DNA from 4 places in the Kitasatospora papulosa genome. Region 1 is predicted to be linked to each of the others. Evidence: riboswitches for the same ligand, from Rfam matches in the RefSeq annotation. Region 1 holds a riboswitch; each other region holds the start of a gene.
What was found. A riboswitch is a leader RNA that binds a small molecule or an ion and turns the genes downstream of it on or off. The one in region 1 is predicted to bind cyclic di-AMP.

Region 1 (7,184 bases):
GGTCGAAGTCACCCAGCGTCGCACCTCCGTCGGCCTGGGCGGTCTGGGTGGCCGGGTCGACCCGCACGCCGCGCATGGGGGAGAGGTCCAGGGTGACCGCGCCGTCGGAGAGGCCCAGTCCGGGGCCGCTGTGTCCACCGCCCCGGACCGCCACGTCCAGGTCGTTCGCGCGGATGAACTTCACGGCCTCGATGACGTCCGCCGTGTCGCGGCACATGACCACGGCCGACGGTTTCTTGTCGATCATGGCGTTGTAGACCGTACGGGCCTGCCCGTACGCCTGGTCGTCCGGGCCGATGACCGGTCCGCGCAGAGCGGTTCGCATCGTCTCGAGGAGGGCGCCGTCCATGATCGTCTCCTAGCGCGCACATGCGTCCGGGTCTGCTCCTGTACCACCCGTCGCGGAGGGGTTCACCGGTCGGCGCCGGCACCCGGGGGCGCCGGGCGGACGGGACGGACGCCGAAAAGTTCTCACGTCCAGCGTCCCGCCGCTCCGGGGGCGGCGCAATCGCGGAGCGCCGCCTCGGGTCGGGCGTGGCGCGGCCGGGGAGGCCGGGGCCGGGCGGGATGCCGGATCCGGGGATGTGGAAACTCCCGTGGGTGCGCCGCTCCGTGATCCAACTCCTCCTGCATCAAACTCTGTTGGAGTTGCGATCCACTCGGTTCGACTCTTCCGGGGAGAAGGGTGCGGGGGTGCGGCGGCCAAACATGGTCGGAGCACCCTCCTGGATGACGTAGAGTTGTACTCACAACGACGCGGGGTGGAGCAGCTCGGTAGCTCGCTGGGCTCATAACCCAGAGGTCGCAGGTTCAAATCCTGTCCCCGCTACTGAAGACAGAGGCCCGGATCCTTCCAAGGATCCGGGCCTCTGTCGTATGCCGTCGCCCCACAGGTGGCGTCGGGCTTGACCTTGACGCTGCGTGAAGATCTAGCGTTTCCGGCATGGAGTGGTCCATACAGGAAATCGCCCGGCGGGCCGGCACCACGAGCCGGACCCTGCGGCACTACGGAGACGTCGGTCTCCTCGAGCCGAGCCGCAAGGGCGCCAACGGCTACCGCTATTACGACCAGGAGGCCCTGGTCCGGCTCCAGCGCATCCTGCTGCTGCGGGAACTGGGGCTCCCGCTGCCCGCGATCAAGGACGTCCTGGAGGGCCAGCGGGACACCGCGACGGCTCTTCGGACCCATCTGCGCCTGCTGGAGCAGGAACGGGAGCGCATCGGGCGGCAGATCGCCTCGGTGCGGACCACTCTGCGCAGGACCGAGGAAGGGGAGGAACTCATGGCCGAGGAAGTGTTCGACGGATTCGACCACACGGCGTACGAGGAGGAGGTCACCGAGCGTTGGGGCCGGGAGGCGTACGAGCGGAGCGGCCGGTGGTGGCGCGGGCTGAGCGAGGCCGAACGCGCCCGCTTCCAGGGCGTGCACGAGGAGATCGCCCGGGACTACGGGGTGGCCAGGGCCGCCGGTATGGAGCCCGGCGGCGAGGAGGCGCAGGACATCGCGCGGCGGCACTGCGCGTGGCTGTCGGCGACGGCCGAGGTGACCCGCGCCTATGTGACCGGGCTCGGGGAGATGTACGTCGCCGATCCGCGCTTCGGGAGGAACTACGATCGCCACGGGGACGGAACCGCCGTCTTCGTACGGGATGCACTGACGATCTACGCGCAGCACCGGCTCTCCGACTGACCCCCGGAGAACCAGGCTCCGGGCGCGCTCGTCCCTTCGGCCCATGACGCGTCGCCCTTCGGCGCGGCTCCGGACGGCCGGGTCGGGGCGCGATACCGTCCGCAGCCGTGGGTGGAGCGGGCAGGAGTACACAGGTGGGGAAGCGGGACGGGCGGCGTAGGGACGTGGGCGGGGGCTCCCGTTCCCGGCGGTTCGTGCGTGCGCTGCCCGCCCTGATGATCTGTGCCGGGGTGGCCTTCGACCTCGGAACGCCGGCCGAGGTCACCGCGGTCCCCCTCTTCACCGCGGCTCCGCTGATCGCCGCCCCGTTCTTCTCGCTGGCCGGCACCGTCAGGGTCGGCGTGGCCGCCGCCCTCGTCGTATTCGTCCTCCGGTCGTCCGACGGCGCGCTCGCCGGGGTCGTGTCGATCACGGACCTGCTGACCCTGGTGACCGTCGTCGCGCTCTCCCTCGTCATCAACCGCGTCGTGCGCCGTGGGAACGAGCAGCTGGCCTCGGCGAGGGTCATCGCGGAGACCGCCATGCGCGCGGTCCTGCCGACGCCCGAGGACCGGATCGGAGGGCTGGAGGTCGCGGCACGGTACGAGGCGGCCCAGGCGGACGAGTTCGTCGGCGGTGACCTGTTCGCCGCCGCGGACACCCCGTACGGGGTGCGACTGGTCGTCGGGGACGTCCGGGGCAAGGGTCTGGACGCCGTGGCGGCGGTGGCCGTCGTGATCGGGGCGTTCCGGGAGGCCGCCGAGCAGGAGAGGTCGCTGGAGGGGGTCGCCCAGCGGCTGGAGCGGGCGCTGGCCCGGGAGGGCTCGCGGCGGGGCGGGCTCGACTCGATGGAGGGTTTCGTCACCGCGGTGCTGGCGGAGATCCCGGTCGGCTCGGACACCCTGAAGGTCATCAACCGCGGCCACCCCGAGCCGCTCGTGCTCCACCCCGACGGTTCGCTCGACGTGCTGGTGCCGACCGAGCCCGCCCTGCCGCTCGGGATGGGGCTCGGAGCGTGGCCCGACCGGGCCGACGAGTGGACGCTGCCGGCCGGGGCGATGTTCCTGGCGTTCACCGACGGGCTCTCCGAGGCGCGGGACGTGAAGGGGGCGTTCTACGACCCGGCGGACCGGCTTCGTGGCCGGCTCTTCCCGGGGCCCGAGGAACTGCTGTCCGCGCTCACGGACGACGTACGGCTGCACACGGGTGGCCGGTCGACGGACGACCTGGCGCTCCTCGCGGTCGCCCGCCCGGCGAGGGGTCAGCAGGGGCGCCGGACCACCGTGAAGATCGTGCGACGGGACAGTGAATGAACGGTCACCACCGTCGGTAGTCGAAGGACCCCGCTCCGCATAACATTTGACGCACCGTCAGAAACTGACGGCTGGAATATGCGCGTTCAACTCGCCCTTTTGCGCCCGATTGACCCCTGTAAGTCCAGGCCAGGGGCGTCAATGATCTATGGGAACAGCTTGGAATCGGGCCCGTGTGTCTATTAACGTTCGATAACGCAGCGCGGTTGTACCTGCCGTCGCAAGAGGCGGCACCGTGCGCAGCGCCGAATTCCGCAAGGGAACCGGGGAACCACCTACATGGGGTGAATCGGACACCTGTGTCTCGCGAGAGACGAAGGGGTCCGTAGGAGACCTTCCTGCTCCGAACCCGTCAGCTAACCCGGTAGGCGAGAAGGAAGGAAAGGAGTGCGCCCACGTGGCGTCCAACCAGCCTGCCCCCGAGGCCCCGTCACCCTTCAGGTCCGACAGCTTCGGAGACGAGGGCAGGACGTGGGAGGAATGGAACCCCACCGAGGAGTCCATCCGTCCCGTACGCGGCCGGCATCGCGTAGCCAAGCAGCGCGGCCTCGCCCGTAGCTCCACCGTCCTCGGCGTCGGGGTCATCGCGGCCGTCGGTGCGGGTGGCATGGCCACCGCGCAGAGCAAGCCGCCGGTCTCCATCTCTCTTCCCGATTCCATCGCGGACAATCTTCCTGACGCCAAGTCCCTGCCCGGCGTGGGCGCGTTCATGTCCGGCGACTCCGACTCGGACCACGAGACGGTCGCCGCTTCCTCCCCCCTCACCACCGCGGGCATCACCGCGGCCGAGGCCGAGGGAGGCGCCACCGACGCGGGTGAGGCGCTGCGCGCCCGCATCCTCCAGCAGGCCGAGCAGCAGCAGGCCGGAGCCGACGCCGAGGCCAAGGCCGCCCAGGAGAAGGCGGCGGCCGAGGCGGCCGCGGCCCAGGCGGCGAAGCAGCAGAGCGTGGCCGAGGCCGAGGCCGCCGCGAAGAAGAAGGCGGCGGAAGAAGCGGCGGAGAAGAAGGCGGAGGCCGAGCGCCTCGCCAAGCTCGCCGCCAGCTACGCCGTACCGACCTCGTCGTACTACATCAGCTCGACCTTCGGCCAGGCCGGTTCGATGTGGTCCTCCGGGCACCACACCGGGCTGGACTTCGCGGCCCCGACCGGGACCCCGGTCAAGGCCGTGCACAGCGGCACGGTGAAGTCGGCCGGCTACTCCGGTTCGTACGGCTACCGCACGGTCCTTGAGCTCGACGACGGCACCGAGGTCTGGTACTGCCACCAGTCCTCGATGGACGTGTCCGCCGGGCAGAAGGTCACCACCGGCCAGACCATCGGCCGGGTCGGCGCCACCGGCAACGTGACGGGCGCCCACCTGCACCTCGAGGTCCACACCGCGGACGGCACGGGCATCGACCCGATGGCCTGGCTCCGCGGCAAGGGCCTCACGATCTGATCCCACGCGCCGACGACCGGCGCGGCAGAACCCCGGCGGCCCTGACGCACGACCCCCCGACGTCAGGGCCGTCGGCCTGTCCGGGGCCGTGGCGGCCGGGAGCGGGCGGCGGTGGCCGGGCACGCCGCCGGCGGAACGGAATAGTTGCCTCCGCCGGCTGGTTGTTCCTGGGCATGACGTCTTTGCGCCCGCTCGGTTCATCGAGCCTTCAGGTCTTTCCCCTCGCCCTCGGCGGCAACGTCTTCGGCTGGACCGCCGACGAGGAGCGGACGTTCGCCGTCCTCGACGCGTACGTCGCGGCCGGCGGCAACTTCATCGACACCGCCGACTCCTACTCCGCCTGGATCCCGGGCAACGAGGGTGGTGAGTCGGAGACCCTCATCGGCAAGTGGCTGGCGGCCCGTTCCCGCCGCGACGACGTCGTCATCGCCACCAAGGTCGGCGCCCACCCCTCGTACAAGGGGCTCTCGCCCACCACGATCAAGGCGGCGGCCGAGGCGTCCCTGCGCCGGCTCGGCACCGACCACATCGATCTGTACTACACGCACTTCGACGACGAGAGCGTCCCCGTCGAGGAGATCGTCACCGCGCTCGACCAGCTGGTGAAGGCGGGGACCGTGCGCGAGATCGCCGCCTCCAACATCAGCCCCGAGCGGCTCCGGGCCTCCCTGGAATTCTCCGAGCGCGAGGGCCTGGCCCGCTACGTCGCGCTCCAGCCGCACTACAACCTCGTCTCGCGCGACACCTACGAGGGCGCCCTCCAGGACACGGCGGCCGCCGCCGGTCTCGCCGCGGTCCCGTACTTCGCGCTCGCCGCGGGCTTCCTCACCGGCAAGTACCGGCCGGGGACGACCGTCGAGAGCGCGCGGGCCGAGGGCGCCGGCAAGCACCTGGAGACCGAGCGCGGCCGCAAGGTGCTCGCCGCGCTCGACCGGATCGCCCAGGAGCACGACGCCGAGATCGCCACGGTCGCCCTCGCCTGGCTGACCTCCCGGCCGACCGTCACCGCGCCCATCGCCTCCGCGCGTACCGTCGAACAGCTGCCCGCGCTGGTGGCGGTGGCAGGCCTCCGGCTGAGTGAGCAGGAGCTCGCGGAGCTGACCGAGGCATCCGCCTGAAGCCACCCGCGGGACGACCTCAGGCGGGCGGCGGGGTCCGCCGCCCGCCGTCGTCCATGTACGGGTTGGGCCCGCCGTAGTGCCGGTGCGGCGCGGGGAGCTGCTGCGGCTGCGGGGGCGGACCGCCGCGGGGGTACTGCCGGGGAAACGGGGGCGGCACGGGCGGCCGGTGGGCGCGCAGCCGGCCGGTCGCATGGGCCGCGTACGTCAGGGCCGGTCCCGCGATCTCCCGGCGCTGCCAGAGGTGGTGCAGCAACTCCTGCTCGCGCAGGGCGAAGTCCTTGCCCGCCCCGTCGTGGCGCGCCCTCCGGCGCAGCATGGCCAGGGACGTCGCGAACGACTCGTACTCGGCGACGGCACGGGCCGCCGCCTTGCCCCGGGCGCGGTCGGGGTGGCCGTTCCAGTGCCTGGCCATGTCACGCGCCATGCCCCGCGCCCGCATCGAGGCCAGCGCGAGCGGCTCTGCGGGGGCCAGCCAGCCGGCCGCCGCGTACACCGGCAGCTCGGTGGAGAGCGTGCGCAGCTCCCGCTGGCGCGACCAGATCGCCAGCCAGGTCACCAGACCGAAGGACGGCATCATGAAGACGCCGTACACCAGGTAGAAGCCGTACGGGCCGAACGCCGACGAGCCGTTCCACAGGGCGTGCATGCCCATGGCGAGGACGAGCCCCACCAGGGGCAGGACGACGCGGCGTACCCGGTGGCGTGCCCCGCCGAGCGCGGCGATGCCGAAGCCGATGCCGGAGAGCACGGTGAACAGGGGATGCGCGAACGGCGACATCACCACGCGGACGAAGAACGTCCCGGCGGTCACCGAGGCGAAGCCCGTGGTGCCGAGCTGCTGGTCCTCACCGAAGGCGTTGCCCAGGTAGAGGATGTTCTCGGTGAAGGCGAAACCGGTCGCGGTGAAACCGGCGACCACGATGCCGTCGACGATCCCGCCGAACTGCCGTCTGCGGAAGAGGAAGATCAGCAGGACCGCGATGGCCTTCGCGCTCTCCTCGACCACCGGCGCGACGAGCGTGGCCCCGAGCGTGTCGGCGCTCGCCGGATCCGCGGTCGCCGTCGCTATCCACCGGGTCGCGAAGGAGTTGGCGATGATGGCCACGAGCGCCGCGGCGCACGCACCCCAGGAGAAGGCGAACAGCAGATTCCGCCATGGCCCCGGTTCGACCCGGTCCAGCCAGCGGAACGCCGCCATCAACAGCGGCACGGGCAGCACCGCCAGCCCCAGACCCACCAGGAAGCCCTCGGTGCCCGTCTGCTGACGTACCAGCGCCAGGATCACCAGACCGCACAGCGCGAGCACCGTGATCACCGCACCGGCACGGAACGCCTTGCTGCGCCAGACCATGCCGACGCGGCGGGGCCGGTAACGCCACTGGCCTCGCTCCGGGACGGCGCCCAGGAACTCGTCGAGCTGCTGCCCTTCGAGAACCGGGACGGCCGGCTGCTGGTGCTGCACGGACCCCTCGGACATCCGACGACCCTAACGAGGGCGACTGACACCTGGCCACGCAGCCGGGGCCGGGGCACCGGCCCATGGCCGATCAGCGACGGGTGAACAGCACGTCGTGCACGACGTGCCCCTTGTCCAGGCCCTGCCCCTCGAAGCGGGTCAGCGGCCGGAACGCGGGCCGCGGCGC
Region 2 (7,184 bases), 2.6 Mb from region 1:
GCCGAGGGGCACACCTACACGGACGAGCAGGCGAACCGCTGGACCGCCCTGGACCCGCTGTTCCCCTACAGCAGGCACCCGCACCGCTCGGCCGGGCTGCCCTGCCGGACCGGCGAGTCGGTCGTCTCGGTGGACGGCGACGGGACGGTGCGCCGCTGCCACTTCGTCCGTGCCGAGCTGGGAAATCTCTACGACGGCAGCTACCGGGACGCACTCGGCCCGCGCGGTTGCCCGCTCGACGTCTGCGACTGCCACATCGGCTATGTGCACCTGGAGACGCTGCCCCTGTACGACGTCTTCGCGGGCGGAGTGCTGGAGCGGATACCCGCCGATCCGGTACGGATGCCCCCGGGCCCGGCACCGGCGCCGGCCTGCACGCCCCCGCCCGCCGGCCCGGCACGGGCGTCCGCTCCGGACGGGCCCGTGTCACCGGGCCCGTCGCGGCGCCCGCTCCCGTTCGTCAGCCGCTGAACGGCTGCGGACACTACTTCGGGGCGGGGGCCCGACGAGGCGTCGGGTGCCGCGCGGTCAGAGCGGCAGCAGGTCGGGGCGCTTGGCCGCGACGTGGTCACCCGAGGACTCTCCGCGCAGCCGGCGGCCGATCCACGGGACGAGGTACTCGCGCGCCCACTGGATGTCGTCGCGCCGCACCTCGAGCGCCCCGCGCTGCGCCTGCGGGGGCCACACCTGGTCGGGGTCGGCCGGCACGTCGAGGCCGAGGACCTGGGCGGCGCGCAGCGCCACGCGGGTGTGCCCCTCGGCCGAGAGGTGGAGCCGGTCGTTGTCCCAGGCCCGCCTGTCCTGCACGGACCGGAGGGACCACAGGTCCAGCACCGGGCAGTCGTAGCGGTCGGCGATGGACCGGACGTGCGCGGTGTACATGGCGATCTTGCCTCGGAGGTGCTTGAGGACGGGGATCCCACGGGTGTCGAAGCCGGTGGTGACCATGACGGTACCGACCGATCGCGTCAGGTCGGCCACCGCGCGCTCGAAGCGTTCGGCCACGTCGTCCGGGTCGGAGCCGGGACGGAGGATGTCGTTGCCGCCCGCGCAGAAGCTCACCAGATCAGGTGCCAGCTCCTTGGCGCGGGGGACCTGTTCCTCGACTATCTGGTCGAGGAGGCGTCCGCGTACGGCGAGATTGGCGTACCGGAAATACCCGTGCGGGTCGTCCACGGGGCCGACCATCGCGTCGGGGACCGGAAGCTGGTCCGCGAGAATAACCGCGAACCGGTCGGCCCAGCCGACGAGGGTCCCGCCGGGGCCGGGGTCGCCGACGCCCTCGGTGAAGCTGTCGCCAATCGCCGCGTACGACCCGATGATGCCTCGTATGTTGTTTCTCGAATCGTCTGCCACAAGGGCTTATCTTGCACCTTCGAATGTGACCTACGCGACCGTAATAAGGGGTTGACGGGTGGTGAGAAAGACCACCCGGTCAGTTTTTGGTAAAGCAGGAATAAGGGGAGGGGCGGTGCGCCTCGGCGCACCGCCCCTCCTCCGGCCCTCAGGTGGTGTGCCCTCAGATGGACACGCCGTGCGAACGCAGGTAGGCGATCGGGTCGACGTCCGAGCCGTAGCTCGGGCCGGTCCGGACCTCGAAGTGGAGGTGCGGGCCGGTGGAGTTGCCGGTGGAGCCGGAGAGGCCGATCTGCTGACCGCCGGTGACGGTCTGACCGGTCGTCACCTCGAGCGAGGACAGGTGGGCGTACTGCGAGTACATGCCGTCGCTGTGCTGGATGACGACCTCGTTGCCGTACGAGCCGCTCCAGCCGGCGGAGACCACGGTGCCCTCGCCGATGGACCGGACGCTGGTGCCGGAGGCGGCCTGGAAGTCGGAGCCGGTGTGGTAGCCGCTGGACCAGCTGGCGCCGGAGGCGCGGTACTGGGTGGTGACGTTGGCGTTCTCGACCGGTGCGGTCCAGCCGGAGGAGGCGCTCTCCGACGCGCCGGAGCCGGTGGTCTTCGCGGCGGCCTCCTGGGCCGGAGCCGCCGCCTTCTCGGCCGGGGCGGACTTCTTCGCCGTGGACGGGGCGGCCTTGGAGGGCGCGGCCTCCGCGGGGCCGGACGCCTTGGCGCCGAGCGTCAGCTTCATGCCCGGGAGGATCAGGCTCGGGTTCCCGCCGACGACGTCACGGTTGTCCTTGTACAGCTTCTGCCAGCCGCCCTTGACCTTGTGGTCGGCCGCGATCTTGGCCAGGTAGTCGCCGGAGACCACGGAGTAGGTCTTCGGGGAACCCTTAGCCGCCGCAGCGGGAGCGCTCTGGGCGGCGACGGGCTTGGCCGGTGCCGCCTGCTCGGCGGCGTGGGCGCCGGTGGCGCCGATCAGCGGGAGGGCGAGAACGGCGCCACCGGTACCCGCGGCAAGAACGCCTCGGGAGATCGGGCCGGTCTTCGTACGACGGTGCTTGCCTTTTGCGGGCATGGGGGATTTCCTCTCCGGCGCCTGCGAGGTGAGCTGTCGGGTTCGGACTGGAGATGTCCGGCCGCGTGAATCGCGACTTGACCCCTAGCCGTGCCGGATCGCTCCGGACGGCGGCCTACCTGGTTCCCCCGCTCCTGCCACACGTGAGTCGGTGCGGATTCCGGGCGGCGGCAGGATTAGGCGTTCCGTCCGGATTGATGGTGACCGTAAGCGAGCCGGGACGCCGCGAACAAGCCGCCGGCCGGGAACCGGAATACTCGCTTCATTTCCTTCGCGGAATTCCCGTCACACTGCGTGGATTACGGATCTTGGCTTTCCGCGCGGGGTCCGGAATACCCGTCGGCGCGTTCACCACACACCGTCACGGATATGATCCCGCTCACCCGCCTCACTCCATCTCCCGTACAAGCGGGGCATGTTCTGCTAAATGCATCAATACGGACATGTTGCCGCCGGTCGCCTCCGCGCTACCCCGGCCGCCACGACCGAGACGGTTGCCCGATGCAGCCATGTCGTATCGTCGCGAGCGTGCCCCGTCGGCGAGCGGCGCCGACGCCCGACACCCCAGGAGCCCTTGTGACGCAGCTGCCAGAGGTCCCGCCGGCCGGCCACGGACCCAAGGACGTCGACCTGACCGGCGTCCGCAACTTCCGCGACGTCGGCGGGCTTCCGACCGTGGACGGCCGCACCGTGCGCTACGGGCGCCTCTACCGCAGCGGGCACCTCGCGCACGCCACCGCGACCGATGCCGCGTTCCTCGCCGGGCTCGGCCTGCACACGATCTTCGACTTCCGCAACGCCGCCGACCACAAGCTGGACGGCCTCGACGTGGAACTGCCCGGCGTCCGGAATGTGAGCATTCCCCTTTCGGACCCGGCCGACGGGGCGGAGTTCTGGCGGCTGGTGCGCGACGGGAACATCCAGCAGCTGCGCTCGATCCTGGCGGACGGCAAGGGCACGGAACGGATGGTCGCCTCGTACCGCTCGATCATCAAGGACCGCACCGCCGAACACAGCCGCGTGCTCCACGCGCTGGCGGAGGACAGCGTGCCGGCCCTGATGCACTGCGCGGCGGGCAAGGACCGTGCGGGCCTCTCGATCGCGGTCTCCCTGCTGGCGGTCGGCGTCGAGAAGGAGGCCATCGAGGCCGACTACCTCAAGTCGAACGACGCGCACCGCCGCTACCGGATCCGGCGCAGCGACACCTCGTCGGCGGGAATGTCCGACGAGGTGCTGGAACTGCTCGATCCGCTCTTCGGCGCGGAGGCCGAGTACCTGGCCGCCGCGTTCTCGACCATCGAGGAGATCTGGGGCAGCACGGACCGCTACCTCACCGAAGGGCTGAAGATCGGCCCGGAGACCCGCGCGAGGCTGCGCGAGCGGCTCGTCGAGGACGCGTGACGCCGGGGCTCAGCCCTTACCGGCGACCGTGAAGAGGAGGAAGAGGAAGGCCGCGATGACATGGCCGGCCACCAGGTAGGCGAAGAGCCGGATCACGACACCTCGGGGCATCCGCCGCTCCTGGGTGTCCGCGCTCTTCTGCCGGCGCGGGGTGAGCGGGTCGTAGTGCTCCGAATCGGACATGTCAGTCCTCTCTCCCGGCCTGCCGGTCGGGGTGACGGTCTGGGTGGCGGTCGGGGTGGCGGTCGGCGTGACGAAGGAATCGCACGGTGCGGGGCCTGCCGGATCAGAGCCGGTGGGCCCCGCCGCCGAGGCAGAGCTCCGCGGTCGGACTCTGCAGCAGCGTGTGGACGAACAGCAGGCGCGCCCCACCGATGTCGAGCGCCGCGATCCGGTGCGGGGTGAGTGAGTCGAAGTGCGCGCTGTCACCCGGGTCGAGGTCGTGCACGGTCTCCCCGAGCACGACGCGCAGCCGGCCGTCGAGGACGTACAGCCACTCCTCTCCGGGATGGACGCGGACGAGGTCGCCCTCGGTGCCGTAGGGGACCCGCACCCGCAGCGCCTGCATGGCACGGCCTGAGCCGCCGGCCTGGCGGTAGAGCCAGCCGCCGCCGTCCCCGCCCGCCCCCTCGAGCGGGCCGCCGCGGACGATCGCGTCACGTTCGGGCGGCATCTCGCCCAGGAGCTCGGAGACCGTCGTACCGTAGACCCGGGCGAGGCCCAGCAGCATCGGCAGCGAAGGCTGCCTGCGGCCGGTTTCCAGCCGGGAGAGGTGGGCCGGGGACAGGCCGGCACGCCCGGCCGCGGCCTCCAGGGTGAGCCCACGGTTGCGGCGCAGATCGCGCAGGCGCGGCGCGATCCCGGGAAGTTCGTCGGTACTCCCGCCGTCAGGAGGATTCATTCCTCCATTGAGCCAGCACCTTTCCCCGGAGGCAAATTACTTGCCTCTGGGGCAAAATTCTCAGCGGTTGGCGACCGCCTGTTTGACCAGTGTCCGGCCGAAGTCCCACACCAGCCCGCCCCCGCTGTGCGCGTCGTCCATGACGGCGGTGAACGCGGTCACGAAGCGGTCGACCTCCGGCTCCCCGATGACCAGCGGCGGGATCAGCTTGATCACCTCCAGGTGGTCGCCGGAGACCTGGGTGAGGATCCGGTGCTTCTGCAGCAGCGGCACCACGACCATCTGTGCGAAAAGCCCCTTGCGGGCGGCCTGAAGCATCGCCCACCGGCTGCGGAGCTTGAGGGAGGAGGGCCGGCCGAACTCGATGCCGATCATGAGTCCTCGTCCGCGGACCTCGTGCAGCAGTTCGTAGCGCCCGACGAGCGCGGCGAGGCGTTCGCGCAGCAGGTCACCGGTGCGACGGGCGTTCGCGACGGTCTCCTCGTCCTCCATCACGGCCAGGACGGCCAGTCCCGCCGCCATGGCCTGTGCGTTGGAGCCGAAGCTCGCCGAGTGGACGAGGACCCGGTCCATGGACGAGTAGACGCGCTTGAAGATCCAGTCCTTCCCGATCGTGGCGCCGACCGGCACGTAGCCGCCGGACAGCGCCTTGGCGACGCAGAGCAGGTCGGGCTCGACCCCCTCCTCGTGCTGGTACGCGTAGAAGTCTCCGGTCCTGCCCAGCCCGGTCTGCACCTCGTCCACGACGAGAACGGCCTTGTGCCGGTGCAGCAGGTCCTGCGCCTCCCGCAGGAAGCCGGGTGGTGAGGCGTGGACGCCCTTGCCCTGGATCGGTTCGACGACGAGCCCGGCCACGTCGCCGCGCTTCAGCTCGCGTCGCAGCGCGTCCAGGTCGCCGAGCGCGATGGCCGTGTCGGGCAGCAGGGGCGCGAACCCGTCCCGGAAGCCGCGCTCACCGTTGACGGAGAGCGAGCCGGCCGTGAGCCCGTGGAAGGCGTGGTCGCAGTAGAGGATCCGTGGCTTGCCCGTGGCGTACCGGGCGAACTTCAGGGCGGTCTCGACCGCTTCGGTACCGCTGTTGCCGAAGAACACCCGGTCCAGGTGCGGGCTGTGGGCGAGCAGCTTCTCGGCCAGCAGTCCGGGCAGTGGCTGGCAGTCGAAACGGGTGAGGTCGGCCAGCGAGGCGTCCAGGACGTCGTGGAGCGCCCGGCGTACGACGGGATGGTGCCTGCCGAGACCCATCACGCCGAAGCCGGCGAGCATGTCGAGGTAGTCGTTGCCGTCCGCGTCCCAGAAGTACGCGCCTTCGGCCCGTTCGTAGACCTTGTCGAATCCGAGGGTGTGGAGCATCCGTGGCAGCTGGTGGTTCAGGTGCCGGGTGTGCAGTTCGTAGCGCTCGGCCCCCCGTTCCTCGATGAGCCGTGCCAGGTCGAACCCCTGCGATCGGTCCTTCACGTCCCGCTCTCCTTCGGCATGCGGCGCCCTCCCGTCCCCCGTGCGGCGCTCCGGCGCGGCCTGCGGTCTCCGGCGTGAGCCGGCCCCGGCGAGCGCCTCACCGCGGCCGCCACGGGCGAGGAACCGGCGAGGGCCGCCGGGGGCGGCGCGGGCGGCCGGACCGGGGAGGTCCCGGTGCGGCCGGCTCCGGCTCGCTCGTGTTGTCAGCGGCCCCCGCCGACGGTCTCCCGCGCCGCTCGCAGGGACTCCTTCAGCGACCCCATGGTGGCGAGCACCGCCGTGGGTTCGTACCCGCAGTGCGCCATGCAGTTGGCGCAGCGCGGGTCCTTGCCCCGGCCGTACTTGTCCCAGTCGGTGTCCTCGATGAGCTCCCGGTAGGTGGGGACGTAGCCGTCGCTCATCAGATAGCAGGGCCGCTGCCATCCGAAGAGCGAGTAGTTGGGGATCGCCCAGGCCGTGCACGGGAAGTCGGCCTTGCCCTCGAGGAAGTCGAGGAAGAGCGGGGAGTGGTTGAGCCTCCACCGGCCGCGGTTGCCGCCCGCGAAGGACTTCTTGAAGAGCTCGCGGGTCTGCTCGACCCCCAGGAAGTGTTCCTGGTCCGGCGCCTTCTCGTAGGCGTAGGCGGGAGAGATCATCATCTCGTCCACCTTGAGTTCGTCGTTGAGGTAGTTGAGGACCTCGATGACGGTCTGCGGGGTGTCCGTGTTGAAGAAGGTGGAGTTGGTGGTGACCCGGAAGCCGCGCCGCTTGGCCTCCTTCATGGCCTCCACCGCCTCGTCGAAGACCCCTTCCTTGGCCACCGACTCGTCGTGCCGCTCGCGCAGTCCGTCGATGTGCACGGCGAAGGCGAAGTAGGGCGACGGGGTGAACTTCTCCAGCTTCTTCCGCATCAGCATGGCGTTGGTGCAGAGGAAGACGTACTTCTTCCTGGCCACCAGCTGACGCACGATCTCGTCGATCTGCGGGTGCATCAGCGGTTCGCCACCGGCGATGGACACCATCGGG
Region 3 (7,184 bases), 900 kb from region 1:
GGGCCTCCTGCGAGAGCCGCTCCTGCTCCGCGATCTGGTCGCGCTGGGAGATGTACTGCCGCATGGGGTACGCCAGGGCGACCACCAGCGAGCAGACGATCAGCGCGAGGAACGCGGCCCGGCCGGTGAGCCGGGAGCGCCGGGCCTGGCGGCGGTTCTGGGACCGGTAGACACGGGCCGCCGTCTGCTCCCCGAGCAGCCGCAGCCTGGTCGCGGTGGAGAACCGGTCGCGGTCCTTCCCGGCCATGTCTCACGCCTCCCCGTTACGCACGTCCGTCCCCGCACACGGTACGGGACCGGATGCGGGGACGGACGGAGGCTGGTGCTCCGGACTCGGGCTGTCAGCCCTCGAAGCGGAACCGCGGGAACGCCGAACGACCGGCGTACACCGCGGCGTCGTCGAGGATCTCCTCGATGCGCAGCAGCTGGTTGTACTTGGCGACGCGGTCCGAGCGGGCCGGGGCGCCGGTCTTGATCTGGCCGCAGTTCACGGCGACGGCGAGGTCGGCGATCGTGACGTCCTCGGTCTCACCGGAGCGGTGGGACATCATGCACTTGAAGCCGTTGCGCTGGGCGAGCTCGACGGCGTCGAGGGTCTCGGTCAGCGAACCGATCTGGTTGACCTTGACGAGCAGGGCGTTGGCCGAGCCCTCCTCGATGCCGCGGGCGAGGCGCTCGGGGTTGGTGACGAAGAGGTCGTCACCGACGATCTGCACCTTGGAGCCGAGCTTGTCGGTGATGACCTTCCAGCCGGCCCAGTCGTCCTCGTACAGCGGGTCCTCGATGGAGACCAGCGGGTACGCGGAGACGAGCTCCTCGTAGTACTCGGTCATCTCGGCGGCCGAGCGGGACTTGCCCTCGAACTCGTAGACGCCGTCCTTGTAGAACTCGGACGCGGCGACGTCGAGCGCGAGCGCGATGTCGCGGCCCGGGACGTAACCGGCCTCCTTGACGGCCTCGAGGATGAGGTCGAGGGCGGCGCGGTTCGACTCGAGGTTGGGGGCGAAGCCGCCCTCGTCACCGAGACCGGTGGACAGGCCCTTGGTCTTCAGGACCTTCTTCAGCGTGTGGTAGATCTCCGCGCCCCAGCGAAGGGCCTCGGAGAAGGACTCGGCGCCGATCGGCGCGATCATGAACTCCTGGATGTCCACGTTGGAGTCGGCGTGCGAGCCGCCGTTCAGGATGTTCATCATCGGAACGGGCAGCAGGTGCGCGTTCGGGCCGCCGAGGTAGCGGAACAGCGGGAGGTCGGAGGCCTCGGACGCGGCGTGCGCCACGGCCAGCGAGACACCGAGGATGGCGTTGGCGCCGAGGGAGCCCTTGTTCTCGGTGGCGTCCAGGTCGAACATAGCCTGGTCGATGAGGCGCTGCTCGGTGGCGTCGTAGCCGACGAGCTCCGGGCCGATCTGCTCGATCACGGCGAGGACGGCCTTCTCGACGCCCTTGCCCTGGTAGCGGTTGGGGTCACCGTCGCGAAGCTCAATGGCCTCGAACGCGCCGGTGGAGGCGCCGGACGGAACAGCAGCACGTCCCGTGCTGCCGTCGTCGAGGCCAACCTCGACCTCGACCGTGGGGTTGCCCCGGGAGTCGAGGATTTCCCTGGCTACGACGACGTCGATGGACGGCACGAGGCATCTCCTTCTGGGATCTGACACTGGTTGGGCAGGGTCACTGTGGCCTTGCGCCACGAGCCTAACCGTCTCGGCCCGCTGCGTCGGCCGTCAGCCCGCCCCCTGGGACGAAAAAGGACCCAAGGGCCTGCATAACGGGCAAAGCTCCAGAATTCTACTGGCAAGTAACCACAAGAATTGAACGCTGCCCCTCAGGACGGGTGGGCAATCACACCCGGATCACACCCGCCGAAGGACCTCCGCACGACCGCGGCCCGGCGCGCGGGGGGTATGCGCGCCGGGCCGGGCCGCCGGGGCAGGAGGGGGACCCCGGGTCGTTCAGGACTACTTCAGGTGGAGCTGCTGACCCGGGAAGATCAGGTTGGCGTCGTCGACGATGTCGTCGTTCAGCTTGAAGAGCTTCTCCCAGCCGCCCTTGACCTTCTCGGCGTCGGCGATCTTGCTCAGGGTGTCGCCGGCCTTCACCTTGTACTCGCCGTCACCCTTCTCGACCTTCTGGCCGGTCGGGGTGGTGACGGTCTTCTCGGGGGCCGTGCGCTTCTCGCTGCGCGTGGTGGGCTGCTCGGCCTTGCGCTCCGGCGCGGCCTGCGGGTCCGTGTCGCCGTTCTTGGCGGAGCCGGTGTCGACACCCGGGTCCACGCCGTCGTTCGTCAGACCGCCGGCGCCGGCGCAGGACCAGGCACCCGGGCCCTGCAGGTCGAGAAGCTTCTCGGCGGCGGCTATCTGCTGGCCCTTGGTGGCCAGGTCGGCGCGGGCGGCGTACTGCGTGCCACCGGCGGCCGCCCAGCTGGACTGCGAGAACTGCAGGCCGCCGTAGTAGCCGTTGCCGGTGTTGATGGACCAGTTGCCACCGGACTCGCACTGGGCGACGGCGTCCCAGGTGGCGACGGAGGCGGCGGAGGCGCCGGTCGCACCCATCAGCGGTACGGCGACGGCAGCACCGGTGACACCGGCCAGGGTCGCGATACGGACGGCCTTGGACGGGCGACGGTGCTTGCCCTTGCTGGAAAGCAGCATGGTTCTCCTCACCGACGCCTACGAGGTGAGCTGTCGGGTTCGGGCCTGTGAGTTGCCCGGCCACCCGCTCTCGCGGACGGCTTCACCCCCAGCCGGTGTCCCCTCCGCCTTCCGACGGCCGGGCTGCCGGCACTTACCTGGGTCCCCCGCTCCTGCCTACGGCGCTTTACGCGTCGGTCCCCTTCGACCGACGGCAGGATTCGGCGTGACGGTCGAAGGTGCCCGCGGTGCGAGCGGCTCCGACCGTAGACACACGCAACCCCGACATTCAAAGATGGACATAACGGCTAATCAGCCCTTAACGCTCCGGCCTTGCGGTTCGTTTTCGCAGGTCATGGCCAAAATGGACGGACCGGACGGACAGGGCGCACCAGTTGAAGCAAAGAGACCCATGTCTCACTTACGCATAAGTGGACATAGGTCTCTTAACTGCCCCCGCTTTCGGGGTGTTTTCCCGCTTTTGATCAGTTGGCCGCAGCGGTCTCCGCCGCGGCGTCCCGAGCGTCCGCGCCGGCGTCGAGGTTCAGGCTCTGGCCGGGCAGGATGAGGTCCGGGTCGGAGCCCAGTTCGTCCTTGTTCGCCTCGTACAGAGCGGTCCAGCCACCCGGGAGCTCCTGCGCGTCGGCGATCGCCCAGAGGTTGTCGCCCTCGCGGACGGTGTACGCCTCCGCGGCGCCCTGACGGGCCTCCGAGTCGCCCCGCGAGGCGTGCCGGCCCGACTCGCGTCCCTCGTCCAGCGCCGACCCGGCGCTGCTCTCGGGAGCGGGGGTGCCGCGGTGCTTCCCGCCCGTCGAGGCGTCACCCTTCGCGGCGTCACCCTTCGCCGCGCCGGAGGCCCCGGACGTCCCGGAGGACGGGGTGGCGGACGGCGACGCGTCGGCGCTGCCCGCGGCGTCGCCGGTGTCCGCCGTGCCACCGGCGGCCTTGCCCTTGTCCTTGGCCTTGCCCTTCGGCTCCGCGTCGCTCTTCGCGTCCGCGTCGTCCTTCGATGCGGCCTGGTCCGACGCGTCGGAGGAGGGGGTCTCCGTGGCGGTGCCGGAGGGCTCAGCCGACGGCTCGCCACCCGGGTCGACGCCCGGCAGCGTCCCGTCCAGGGCCAGCCCGGAGATCACCGCGCAGCTGGGCCACGCCTGCGGACCCTTGTCGTCCAGCACGTTCTCGGCGACGGCGATCTGCTGCGAGCGGCTCGCGAGGTCGGCGCGGGACGCGTACTCCGTGCCGCCGTAGGCGTTCCAGGTGTCCTGCGAGAACTGCAGGCCTCCGTAGTAGCCGTTGCCCAGGTCGGCACTCCACATGCCGCCGCTCTCGCATTCTGCGACCCGGTCCCAGGTCGTGGCGTCGGCGGCCTGCGCGCCGCCCGCACCGAGCAGCGGGATGGCGATGGCCGAACCGGTGACGCCTGCGGCGACGACGATGGCGGGTGCCTGGCGAGGGCGACGGTGTCTGCCGGTCGCGGAGCCCATGGGATTGCCTTCCGTGTGACTGACATGTGACGGGTGAGTCGAACGGTGAACCTAGCCCTACTCGAACGTGTGTCACAAGTCGATGCAGCGGAGATCACGCGAAAGTCACAGAGTTGACGGAGTGTCACCTTTCGCGGACGGCTGTCCGGTACCGAACTCCACCGGAAGGGTGCGCAGTCCACGCATGATGAGCCCGCCGCGCCAGCGCAAATCGGCAGGTTCCGCGGCGAGCCGCAGGTCGGGGAGGCGTCGCAGCAGTGTCGCCAGAGCCACCTGACCCTCCAGGCGGGCCAGCGGAGCCCCCAGGCAGTAGTGGATTCCGTGGCCGTAGCCCAGATGCTGATTGTCACTCCGAGCGAGATCCAGGGTGTCCGCATTCTGGAATCTGTCCGGATCCCGATCCGCGGCGGCCAGAACCACGAGTACGGGGTCCCCGGCCGCGACGTCCTGTCCTCCCAGGCTCACGGGCTCGGTGGCGTAGCGCCATGTCGCGAGCTCCACCGGCCCGTCGTAGCGCAGCAGCTCCTCGACGCCCGTGGCGAGCAGTCCGGTCTCCCCCGCCGCCAGGGAGCGCTCCAGCCGCTCGCGCTGGGACGGGTTGCGCAGCAGGGCGTAGGTGCCGTTGCCGATCAGGTTCACCGTCGTCTCGAAACCGGCGAACAGGAGGATGAACGCCATGGCCGCGGCCTCGTTCTCGGTGAGGTGCTCGCCGTGGTCGCTCGCCCGGATCAGCCCCGAGATCAGGTCGTCGCCCGGATCCTCCCTCTTGCGGTGGATGAGCTCGGCGAGATAGCCGCGCATCTTCTTGACCGACCTGGCGACGCCACCGCGCGGGCCCCCGCCGTGCCGGATCATCATGCCCGCCCAGTCCCGGAAGTCGTCCTGGTCCTCGCGCGGCACGCCCAGCAGGTCGCAGATCGCGTAGATGGGGAGAGGGAACGCGAAGTCGTGGATGAGGTCCGCCTCCCCCTTATCGGCGAAGCCGTCGATGAGGCGGTCCGTCAGCTCCTGCACGCGCGGCGCGAACTCCGCGACCCGGCGCGGGGTGAACGCCTTGGAGACGAGCCGGCGCAGACGGGTGTGGTCCGGCGGGTCGATGTTCAGCAGATGCGTCATCAGCTCCGCCTTCCGCTCCCCGGGGATACCCGTCCTGCCCTTGGCGGTCGCGGACCCCGCGTGGTGGGCCGGGTTCTTGGAGAGCCGGGTGTCGGCGAGCGCCTGCCGCGCGTCGGCGTACCGGGTCACCAGCCACGCCTCGACCCCGCTGGGCAGCGTCGTGCGGTGCACGGGGCTGTGCTCGCGCAGCCATGCGTAGGCGGGGTACGGGTCGGTGGCGAACTCCCAGGTGAAGAGTTCGGGCGCTGCGTCCGGCGCGGAGGCCGTAGGAGGACTGTCGTTCACTCCTCGACGCTATCCGGACCGGTCCCGAGCCCTTCCGCCGCCCGGATCACGTCGCGGTAGGCGCGCGCGGCGGCCCGCAGGGCGGCCTCCGGGTCCGTACCGTCCCGCTCGGCACGCACGGCGAGGGCGAGCAGCCGGTGGCCGACCCCCTCGCCCCCGGGGAGCGCGACGTCGAGACCCGCGGTACGGACCCTGCTGCCGAGCTTGGCCGCGAGCGCCAGGCCCGGCTGACCGAGCGGCACCCCGTCGGTGACCGACGCGCGCTGCTTCTCGATCGCCTTCGTACGCAGCCAGTGGGCGTGGACGTCCTCCGGGGTCTCGGCGGTCTCGTCGCCGAACACGTGGGGATGGCGGTGGATCAGCTTCTCGACGATCGTGGCCGCGACGTCGTCGATGCCGAACGGCTCCTCCTGGTCCTCCTGCGCGATGCGCGCGTGGAAGACGACCTGGAGCAGGACGTCGCCGAGTTCCTCGCGCAGTTCCTCGCGGTCGCCGTCCTCGATCGCCTCGACCAGTTCGTACGCCTCCTCGATGGCGTACTTCGCGAGACCCTGGTGCGTCTTCTGCGAGGTCCACGGGCATTCGAGCCGGATCCGGTCCATGACCTGGACCAGGTCCAGGAGCCGGGCACCGGGCAGGTCGTACGAACCGGGCAGCAGTTCCAGGTCCGGCATCCGCACCCGGCCCGAACCACCGAGCCGGGCCAGGCCGTCGGTGAGCGGCTGGTTCCCCTCGCCGCCCACCAGCACCACCACGGTCCGGCCGCCCGCGCACTCGTCCACCAGCGCCTCGGCCGTGGGAGCGTCGTGCTCGACGGCGACCCCCGCCTCCTCCAGGTACGGCAGCTGCGGGTGGTCCCGCTCGGCGCACAGCACCCGGTCGGCGGCCCGCAGCGTCTGCCAGGCGGGCCAGGACAGCAGACCGGGGGCGACCCGGTGGCTGGCGGTGAGCAGGACGATGCGGCCGGGGTCTTCAGCGTTCACACCCCGAACCTACCCCTGGACGAGCGGGGTCAGGCGCCTGCCTCGGGGTCCTGGCCCTGCACGGGCGTGACCTGGGTGATCCAGGGCGCCTTGTACGTGCTGAGCTGGACCTTCTTGTTGTCCCAGCTGCCGTAGCGCGGGTTGACGTCGATGTGGAGCGCCTTCGACGCCTCGGTGAGGGCCTGTCCGACGGCCTGCACCCCGGTGGGGCTCTGCAGGTCGGCGCCGAGGGCCCCGGCCAGCTTCTGGAGCTGGACCTCCTGACGCAGGCTCGCCTCGATCTGTCCGGGCGCGACCCAGCGCTGCTCCAGCATCAGGGTCCGTACGCCCTCCTCACCGCCCGACTGCTCGGCGGCGACACCGCGGAGCTGCTGGATCTCCTTGCGGCTGACGCTGACCCCCGCGTCCTTCGCCGCCCGGTCCAGGACCCGCCCGAAGATCAGCCCGGACAGCTTGACCCGGGTCAGCTGGCCCGACTTGGTGACCAGTTCCTCGGACTGCTCCGACTTCTGCTGCGCGGTGCGCACGTCGGCCGCCTGTGCCTGGACGGTGGCCACGTCGATCCGGTCGCCGCCGACCACGGCCGCGGCACCGGGGTGGGCCTCGCTGCCGCAGGCGGCCAGGAGGGGGGCCGCGACCAGCGTGGCGGCGGACAGGGCGAGCGCGGTGCGACGACGGCGGTGCAAAGG
Region 4 (7,184 bases), 1.8 Mb from region 1:
GGGTGATTATGCCGACCTGGATCCGACCGCGCGTTCGAACTCGGCCAGTACTCCGCATCGATGGCGCGATACCGACCTTCTCCCGCACGGCTCTTCACCCGGCGGTGACCGTCCGGGGTTGCCGAAGATCGCCCCCGTGGGCGATTTTGCGTCTTTTGTGCGACATGTTTCCAGCAGGTTTCCGGATGGCGAGGGAGTACCCACGTCACGGCGGCGGAACCTGATTGAGCCGATCACCCACCGAGCATGGCCGAAAACAGCCGCCATATCGATCGCAGAGCAAGGAGCATTTTGCTTGTTCTTGCTCGAATCACCTGAGTAACATGCAGAATTGAACAATCAGGCGTCGATTTCACCCAGCTCACCCCACCAGGTGCGAGCAGCAGCGGAAGCGGAGTGCGGACATGTCGCATGTCGAGACCGAGACAGCAGGCCAGCCGGAGTGCTGGCGCCGCGCGGCCGAGGTCGCCGCCGACCGGAAGACGGCCCTGCCCGTCACCGGTGAGCGCGTCGCCGTCGTCGGCTGCGGGACCTCGTACTACATGGCGCAGGCGTACGCCGCCCTCCGCGAGGCCTCCGGACAGGGCGAGTCGGACGCGTACGCCGCCTCGGAGTTCCCCTTCGGGCGCGCGTACGACCGGGTCGTCACGCTGACGCGTTCCGGGACGACCACCGAGGTCCTCGACCTGCTGAGCCGGCTCCGGGGCACCGCCCGGACCGTCGCCGTGACCGCCGACCCGCGGACCCCGGTGATGGACGCCGCCGACGACGTGGTCGTGCTCGACTTCGCCGACGAGCGGTCCGTGGTCCAGACGAGGTTCGCGACCACCGCGCTGACCCTGTTCCGCGCCCACCTCGGGCTGCACACGGACGACGTCGTGCGGGACGCGGAGACCGCCTTGGCGGAGCCGCTGCCCGAAGGCCTGGTGGAATGCGAGCAGTTCAGCTTCCTGGGCCGGGGCTGGACGGTGGGGCTCGCCAACGAGGCGGCCCTCAAGATGAAGGAGGCGTCCCTGTCCTGGACGGAGTCGTACCCGGCGATGGAATACCGCCACGGCCCCATCAGCATCGCCACGGCCGGAACCGCGACCTGGATGTTCGGCGACGCCCCGGAGGGGCTGCGGGAACAGGTGCGGGCGACCGGGGCCCGCTGGGTGGAGAGCGGCCTGGACCCCTTGGCCGACCTGGTCAGGGTCCAGCGTCTGGCGATCGCGCGCGCGGCCGCGCGGGGGCTCGACCCCGACCAGCCGCGCCACCTCACCCGGTCGGTGGTGCTCGGCACGACCGCCGGGGCCTGAGGTCTCACGGCAGGCCGAGCACCGGGCCGGCGGGCGGCCCGGCCGGCGGATCGGGATCCGTCGGCCGGGCGCGTCCGTCGTCCGGCCCGGTGCGCGGCCGTGACCGTGGAGGTCAGGCCTCTTCGAAGTAGGCGTCCAGCGCCTCGTCGAACTCCGCGGTCCAGGTCTTGAGGTCGCCGCGGGACCCGGCCTCGACCTCGGCGTTGAACCACCGGCGGCTCGACAGGTGGACGGTCACGGTGAACCGGCGTCCGAAGCGTCCGGTCCTGACCTCGACCGCGCCGATCTCGGACCAGTCGAACTCCGCCTCCTGGTCGTCCAGGCGGAAGCGGACCCCTTCGGCGTCCAACCTGATGGACCCGCGTCGGTCACTGACCTCGAAGACGGGGCCGTCCTCGCCTCCGGCCTTCCCGCCGGCGCCGGCCGTCTCGGCACCCTCGGGCTCCACGTCGGCGCCGGGGGTCGCGTCGGCCGCTGCCGTGGCGTCGTCCACGGCCTCGTCCGCGACTCCCTCGGAGGGCGCTTCCGCAGGCTCGGCGTCCCGGATCTCCTCGGGCTCCGCCTTCTCCGCTTCCGCCTCCGTCCGCGCGGGGGCAGGGGCCGTCAGGCCGGGGATGTACGCCGGGTCTGTCCCCGCGGCGAACTCGGGCTTCGTGTTCGAATCTATACGCTGCTCCACGGCGGGCAGTATGGACGACGAACCTGTACGAGACCAGTCAGCCCGCCACCGCCGGGGCCTGCCGCAGGGACGTCACCCGCCCCTTCCGCCGCGACCCCGTGATGCGGCGGCCTCGGGCAAGGACGGCCCGGACGACGGAAAGCGGGTGGTACGGGTTCCGCCGAACCCGTACCACCCGCTTCATTCCTGTCCCTCCGTCACACACCCGCGTGCCGGAGGCTTCGCCTGGGCGAGGACTCAGTAGGCCCCGAAGACGTTGTCGATCGAACCGTACTTGTCCGCCGCGTAGTTGCACGCGGCAGTGATGTTGGCGACCGGGTCGTAGCTGTCCATCGACGTACCGGGCACGTGGTAGGCCTGGAAGGTCGGGTCGATGACCTGGAGCAGGCCCTTGGACGGGACGCCGTTGATCGCGTTGATGTCCCAGTTGTTGATCGCCTGGGGGTCACCGGCGGACTCACGGATGATGTTGCGGTGGATGCCCTCGTAGGTGCCGGGGATGCCGTGCTCCGCCATGACGGCGAGCGACTCCTTGATCCAGCCGTCGAGGTCGTTCGTGTAGCTGACCGACTCGGCGGCGGGGGCGGCCTCGGCGGCGGGAGCGCCTTCCGCGGCGAGCGAGGTGTTCGTGCGCTCCGAGCGGTCGGCGCGGTCGGCGCCCTTCTCGGCACGGTCGGACGTGGTGGAGGCCTTGGATTCGGCCTTCTCCGGCTTGCTGTCGGCCTTGGCGCCGATCGTCAGCTTCAGACCGGGGTGAATCAGGTCCGGGTTTCCGCCGACAGCCTTCTGGTTGTCCTCGTACAGGGCCTTCCAGCCACCGTTGACGGAATGCTCGCGAGCGATCTTGGCGAGGGTGTCACCCAAGATCACGGAATAGCTGGTGGACTCGGACTTCTGCGCGGCAATTCCCTTGCCGGACGCGGCAGTCGACGTCGCGGCCTTTTCGACGGCGGCCGTCGGGGCCGGGGCCGCGAAGGCGCCGGTCGCACCGATCACGGGGAGAGCCAGGGCGGCTCCACCCGTGGTCACGGCGATGATGCCGCGGGTGAGCGAACTGGTCCTGAAACGACGGTGCTTACCGTTTTCGGGCATGCTGAATTCCTCTCCGTCGCCTGCGAAGTGAGCTGTCGGGTTCGGGCTGGAGATGCCCGGTCGCACACAAATGCGACTTCACCCCGAGCCGCTCCGGAAACCGGATCGGCACTTACTTGGGTCCCCCGCTCCTGCCGTACGAGAAGTGGTCGGGTAATCGGGCGGCGGCAGGATTCGGCGTTCCGCCCGGAGTGATGGTGACCGTAGGCGAGAAATAGGGAAAGGAACAAGCCTGGTTCGGTGATCACAATTCATTCGCAAGATCAATTTTTGGGAATTCATGTAATCCACCCCACATCACCCCGGCCATTTCTCTTGGCACAGAAGGGAACCGCCCGTCGCCCCCGCGCGTCCGGACGGCATGAAGTGACCCTGGTCACGGCGTCCGATTCGGGCGATTTGCTCCGACGCGAAGGGGTTCAGGTCACATGAAATGGCCTTTTATGGATTACGGGATTAAATTATAAAAACGTACTAAAACGGGCATACGACTCACGCTGAGGCCGTCGCGCATACCGGGAAGACCGGCGTGGAACCGATCGGCCATGACTGAGAACCCACATGCCTCGGCCCCGCGGATCACCGTCCTGCCCGTCCAGCCGGGGGATCCGCCCTTCCGTGTGGTGGAGATCGACGGAGAGGTCATCGGGAGCGCGACCGCCATGACGGACGTGCTGATCGCCGCCGCGACGGCCGGGATCCCGGTCCACGACCTCGACGACCCGGCCGCGGTCCGCTGGGTGGGAGGCGGCAAGCTCAGCTGGAAACCGCACTGAGTGGAGCCGCGCCCGTGCGGCGCTCAGGCCCGGGACGCGTACGTGGGCCCCGGCCCGCCCGTCGGGACGCGGAGGGAGGCGGCGTGGCGGCCGCCGGGCGCGGCAGATCGAGCGCGGTGCCGAGGGCCGCCCGCAGAGGGGCCGTCCGGCCGGTGAGCCACTGCTCGGCCGGAGTGGTCCGGCCCGGCCCGGTGATCAGCGGGTACGGCGGACCGTGGACCCTGGCCGCTCGATCCGGCCGTCGCCGGGTCGGGGCGCCCGCACGGACGCCTCAGACGTGCCGTCGGTTCGGACGGCTGCACGCGGAGGAGGACGCGGGTCGGGCGCACCGCGCCGTACGGGCCCGGTCCCGCCGGACGACGGCTCGTCCGGCGGGACCGGGCCCGTGTCCTCCCCGCGGTGATGAGCGAGGGGATCCCCCTCGCGTCAGCCCTGGATGCGGATGGCGAGGGCGGGGCAGACGGCCGCGGCCTGCTCGACGTCCTCGGCCCGGTCCGACGGCGGGGTGGGGTCGAGCAGCACGGCGATGCCGTCGTCGTCCTGGTCGAACACATCGTCCGCGGCGACGACGCACTGGCCCGACGCGACGCACTTGTCCTGGTCGAGAGTCACTTTCATGGGCACTCCTCGGTCGTGATGTGTGCGGGGGGGTGGGGGTGGTGCTCCGTGGCGAGGTCCGCCGAGCGGCGGGGCCGGTGACCGGGAGGTCACCAGGCCACGGGCAGTTCGTACACGCCGTACACGGCACCGTCGTGCTTGAACGACAGGTCCTCCAGGCCGGCGTCCAGGCGGAGGGTGGGGATCCGCCGGTAGAGGGTGCTGTAGACGACCTGCAGCTCCATGCGGGCCAGCGGTTGCCCGAGGCACTGGTGGACGCCGAAACCGAAGGCGACGTGACGCCGTGCGTCCCGCCCGAGGTCGAGCCGGTCGGGGTCGGCGAAGACCTCGGGGTCACGGTTGCCGATGTCGTTGGGCACGATGATCCCCTCACCGGCCCGGATGACCTCGCCGCCGATCTCGATGTCCTCGACGGCCACGCGGCGGCGGCCCCCGTGGGTGATGTTGAGGTAGCGCAGCAGCTCCTCCACCGCGCCGGCGACCGCCTTCGGGTCGTCGGAGTCGCGGAGGAGGGCGAGCTGGTCGGGGTGCTCCAGCAGCGCGAGGGTGCCGAGAGCGATCATGTTGGCGGTGGTCTCGTGTCCCGCGATCAACAGGAGTACGCCCGTCTCCGCCGCCTCCCGGCGCGACAGTTCCCCGGCCCCGACGCGGGTGCCGAGCCCTGACAGGAGGTCGTCGGCGGGCCGGGCGATCTTGTGGCCCATCAGCTCGTCCAGGTAGCCGATCAGCTTGGCGTGGGCCGCGCCCCGCTCCTCGGGTGCCGCGCTGCGGCTGATGAGGATCTTGCTGTTCTCCTGGAAGAAGTCGTGGTCGGCGTAGGGGACTCCGAGCAGCTCGCAGATCACGAGCGACGGGACGGGGAGGGCGAACGCCTGGACGAGGTCGGCCCGTGGGGGGCCTGCCAGCATGTCGTCGATCAGACCGTCCACGATCTTCTGGACGGCCGGACGCATCGCCTCGACCCGCTTGATCGTGAAGGGAGCCGTGACCATGCGGCGCTGGCGGGCGTGCTCGGGATCGTCCATGAGGATGAAGCTGAAGCTCGACCCCCGGACCGGCGCGGAACTGGGGTAGCCGGGGCGGGTGATGTCGGCGCTGGTCCTCGGGTCGGCCAGCAGGGCGCGCTGGTCGGCGTAGCGGGTGACCAGCCAGGGTGTGGACCCGTCCCAGAGCCGGACCTTCCTGAGCGGACCCTGCTCCTGCTCCTTCTTCAGGGCGGGCGGCGGGTCGAACGGGCAGCCCTCGGCCCTGGGCATCGGGAATTCCGGGGCCGAGGGCGCCTGCGCCCCTCCCGTGCGTACCGTGCTGGTCATCGCTTCCTCACTTCCTCGTGCGGGTGGCTGACGTGCCGCCGGCCGGGGTCACGGCGCCGACGGTTCGAGGGACGGGACCGGGCCGCCGATCTCCTGGCGGCGCAGTCGCGCCTGCTTGGGCATGCTCCAGCCGAGGACTCCCGTGACCCTGCCGTCGCGCTCGTAGCGGGCGACGAAACGTCCGGTCTCCGGATCGCCCTCCACGACGGTCACCCCGGCGTCCGGTCCGAGCCGGCCGTGGGCCTGGATCCGGGCGTCGAACTGATCGGTCCAGAAGTAGGGCACGGGGACGTAGGGCAGGTCGGCGCCGAGGATGTTCGCGGCGACGGCGACGGCCTGCTCGGTGGCGTTCGTACGGTTCTCCAGGCGCATCGGGGCGTCGAAGAGTTCGTGGTGCCAGGAGGCCACGTCCCCGACGGCGTAGACGCCCTCCGCCGCGCGGCAGCGCGCGTCGCAGACGAGGCCGTTCTCGATGCGCAGCCCGCTGTCCGCCAGCCAGCCGGTGGCGGGGTCTCCCCCGATGGCGACGGCCACCACGTCGGCGGGCAGCACCTCGTCCGTGTCCAGACGCACCCCGGTGACCCGGCCCTCGGCGGTGGTCAGTCCGGTGACCGCGTGGCCCAGCCGCAGGTGTACGCCGTTGGCGGTGTGCAGCGCGGCGAGCAGTTCCGACACCACGGGTCCGAACTGGGCGAGCATGGGTCCGGGCCGGGGGCCGGCCAGGGTGACGTCGAGGCCCATGGAGCGGGCGGTGGCGGCGATCTCGCAGCCGAGCACCCCCTCTCCGACCACGACGAGCCGCCGCGCGGCCAGCAGTCCGGAGCGCAGCGCGAGGGCGTCGTCGAGCGTCCTCAGGACGTGCACGCCCTCGGCGTCCGTGCCGGGGAGGTTCCTGGCCCGTAGTCCGGTGGCGACGACGACCGCGTCGGCGCCCAGTTCGCGCCCGGACGCCGTCCGCACCGTGCGGGTCCGGGGGTCGAGGTGGACCGCCGGGTCGCCGAGGAGCAGTTCGGCGTCCAGGGCCGCCAGTACTTCGGGGGTCCGCAGCCGGGTCGTGTCGGGGGTCCTGCTGCCGGCCAGCACCTGCTTGGAGAGGGGCGGGCGGTCGTAGGGCGGGTGAGGTTCGTCGCCGAGCAGCGTCAGCGTGCCGCGGTATCCCTTGCGGCGCAGTGCCTCCGCGGTGGCCAGCCCGGCGGCGGACGCACCGACGACGAGAACGCGGGAGGGGGTCATGGAGCCTCTGTTCTCGGCTCGGGACAGCCCGGATCGGGCCGCCGGAGCACGGATGGGGGACAGGGTGGACGGGCCGGGGTGGAGCGGAGGGATCAGCGCCGGGGCGTGACCGGTGCCGTCCAGAGTCCGACGACGGCGTCGATCAGACCGGTGGCGGTGTCGTGCCAGTTCGCGC

Region 2: linked by a shared signal. The riboswitch ahead of OG362_RS03295 (M23 family metallopeptidase) and the one ahead of OG362_RS14740 (M23 family metallopeptidase) in region 1 are both predicted to bind cyclic di-AMP.
Region 3: linked by a shared signal. The riboswitch ahead of OG362_RS18860 (LysM peptidoglycan-binding domain-containing protein) and the one ahead of OG362_RS14740 (M23 family metallopeptidase) in region 1 are both predicted to bind cyclic di-AMP.
Region 4: linked by a shared signal. The riboswitch ahead of OG362_RS06835 (transglycosylase SLT domain-containing protein) and the one ahead of OG362_RS14740 (M23 family metallopeptidase) in region 1 are both predicted to bind cyclic di-AMP.

Annotation. Positions count from the first base shown of each region.
Region 1 covers NZ_CP108452.1:3,413,976-3,421,159, reverse strand. Annotated here, with positions in the region: gene OG362_RS14760 (FAD-binding oxidoreductase) at 1-349, opposite strand, end outside; tRNA gene OG362_RS14755 (tRNA-Met) at 756-829, shown strand; gene OG362_RS14750 (MerR family transcriptional regulator) at 944-1,690, shown strand; gene OG362_RS14745 (PP2C family protein-serine/threonine phosphatase) at 1,825-2,982, shown strand; cyclic di-AMP (ydaO/yuaA leader) riboswitch at 3,216-3,368, shown strand; gene OG362_RS14740 (M23 family metallopeptidase) at 3,380-4,420, shown strand; gene OG362_RS14735 (aldo/keto reductase) at 4,594-5,538, shown strand; gene OG362_RS14730 (PrsW family intramembrane metalloprotease) at 5,558-7,018, opposite strand; gene trmB (tRNA (guanosine(46)-N7)-methyltransferase TrmB) at 7,089-7,184, opposite strand, start outside.
Region 2 covers NZ_CP108452.1:778,093-785,276, forward strand. Annotated here, with positions in the region: gene OG362_RS03285 (STM4011 family radical SAM protein) at 1-471, shown strand, start outside; gene OG362_RS03290 (SGNH/GDSL hydrolase family protein) at 529-1,356, opposite strand; gene OG362_RS03295 (M23 family metallopeptidase) at 1,520-2,422, opposite strand; cyclic di-AMP (ydaO/yuaA leader) riboswitch at 2,426-2,586, opposite strand; gene OG362_RS03300 (tyrosine-protein phosphatase) at 2,999-3,823, shown strand; gene OG362_RS03305 (DUF6126 family protein) at 3,833-4,006, opposite strand; gene OG362_RS03310 (helix-turn-helix domain-containing protein) at 4,110-4,724, opposite strand; gene OG362_RS03315 (aspartate aminotransferase family protein) at 4,785-6,179, opposite strand; gene hpnH (adenosyl-hopene transferase HpnH) at 6,383-7,184, opposite strand, start outside.
Region 3 covers NZ_CP108452.1:4,313,532-4,320,715, reverse strand. Annotated here, with positions in the region: gene OG362_RS18870 (FtsB family cell division protein) at 1-247, opposite strand, end outside; gene eno (phosphopyruvate hydratase) at 342-1,628, opposite strand; gene OG362_RS18860 (LysM peptidoglycan-binding domain-containing protein) at 1,956-2,648, opposite strand; cyclic di-AMP (ydaO/yuaA leader) riboswitch at 2,649-2,822, opposite strand; gene OG362_RS18855 (transglycosylase family protein) at 3,113-4,111, opposite strand; gene OG362_RS18850 (cytochrome P450 family protein) at 4,217-5,512, opposite strand; gene OG362_RS18845 (nucleoside triphosphate pyrophosphohydrolase) at 5,509-6,495, opposite strand; gene OG362_RS18840 (SurA N-terminal domain-containing protein) at 6,525-7,181, opposite strand.
Region 4 covers NZ_CP108452.1:1,640,519-1,647,702, forward strand. Annotated here, with positions in the region: gene OG362_RS06825 (SIS domain-containing protein) at 405-1,298, shown strand; gene OG362_RS06830 (hypothetical protein) at 1,411-1,977, opposite strand; gene OG362_RS06835 (transglycosylase SLT domain-containing protein) at 2,215-3,069, opposite strand; cyclic di-AMP (ydaO/yuaA leader) riboswitch at 3,072-3,231, opposite strand; gene OG362_RS06840 (hypothetical protein) at 3,615-3,845, shown strand; gene OG362_RS06845 (ferredoxin) at 4,272-4,463, opposite strand; gene OG362_RS06850 (cytochrome P450) at 4,553-5,776, opposite strand; gene OG362_RS06855 (NAD(P)/FAD-dependent oxidoreductase) at 5,825-7,009, opposite strand; gene OG362_RS06860 (TetR/AcrR family transcriptional regulator) at 7,102-7,184, opposite strand, start outside.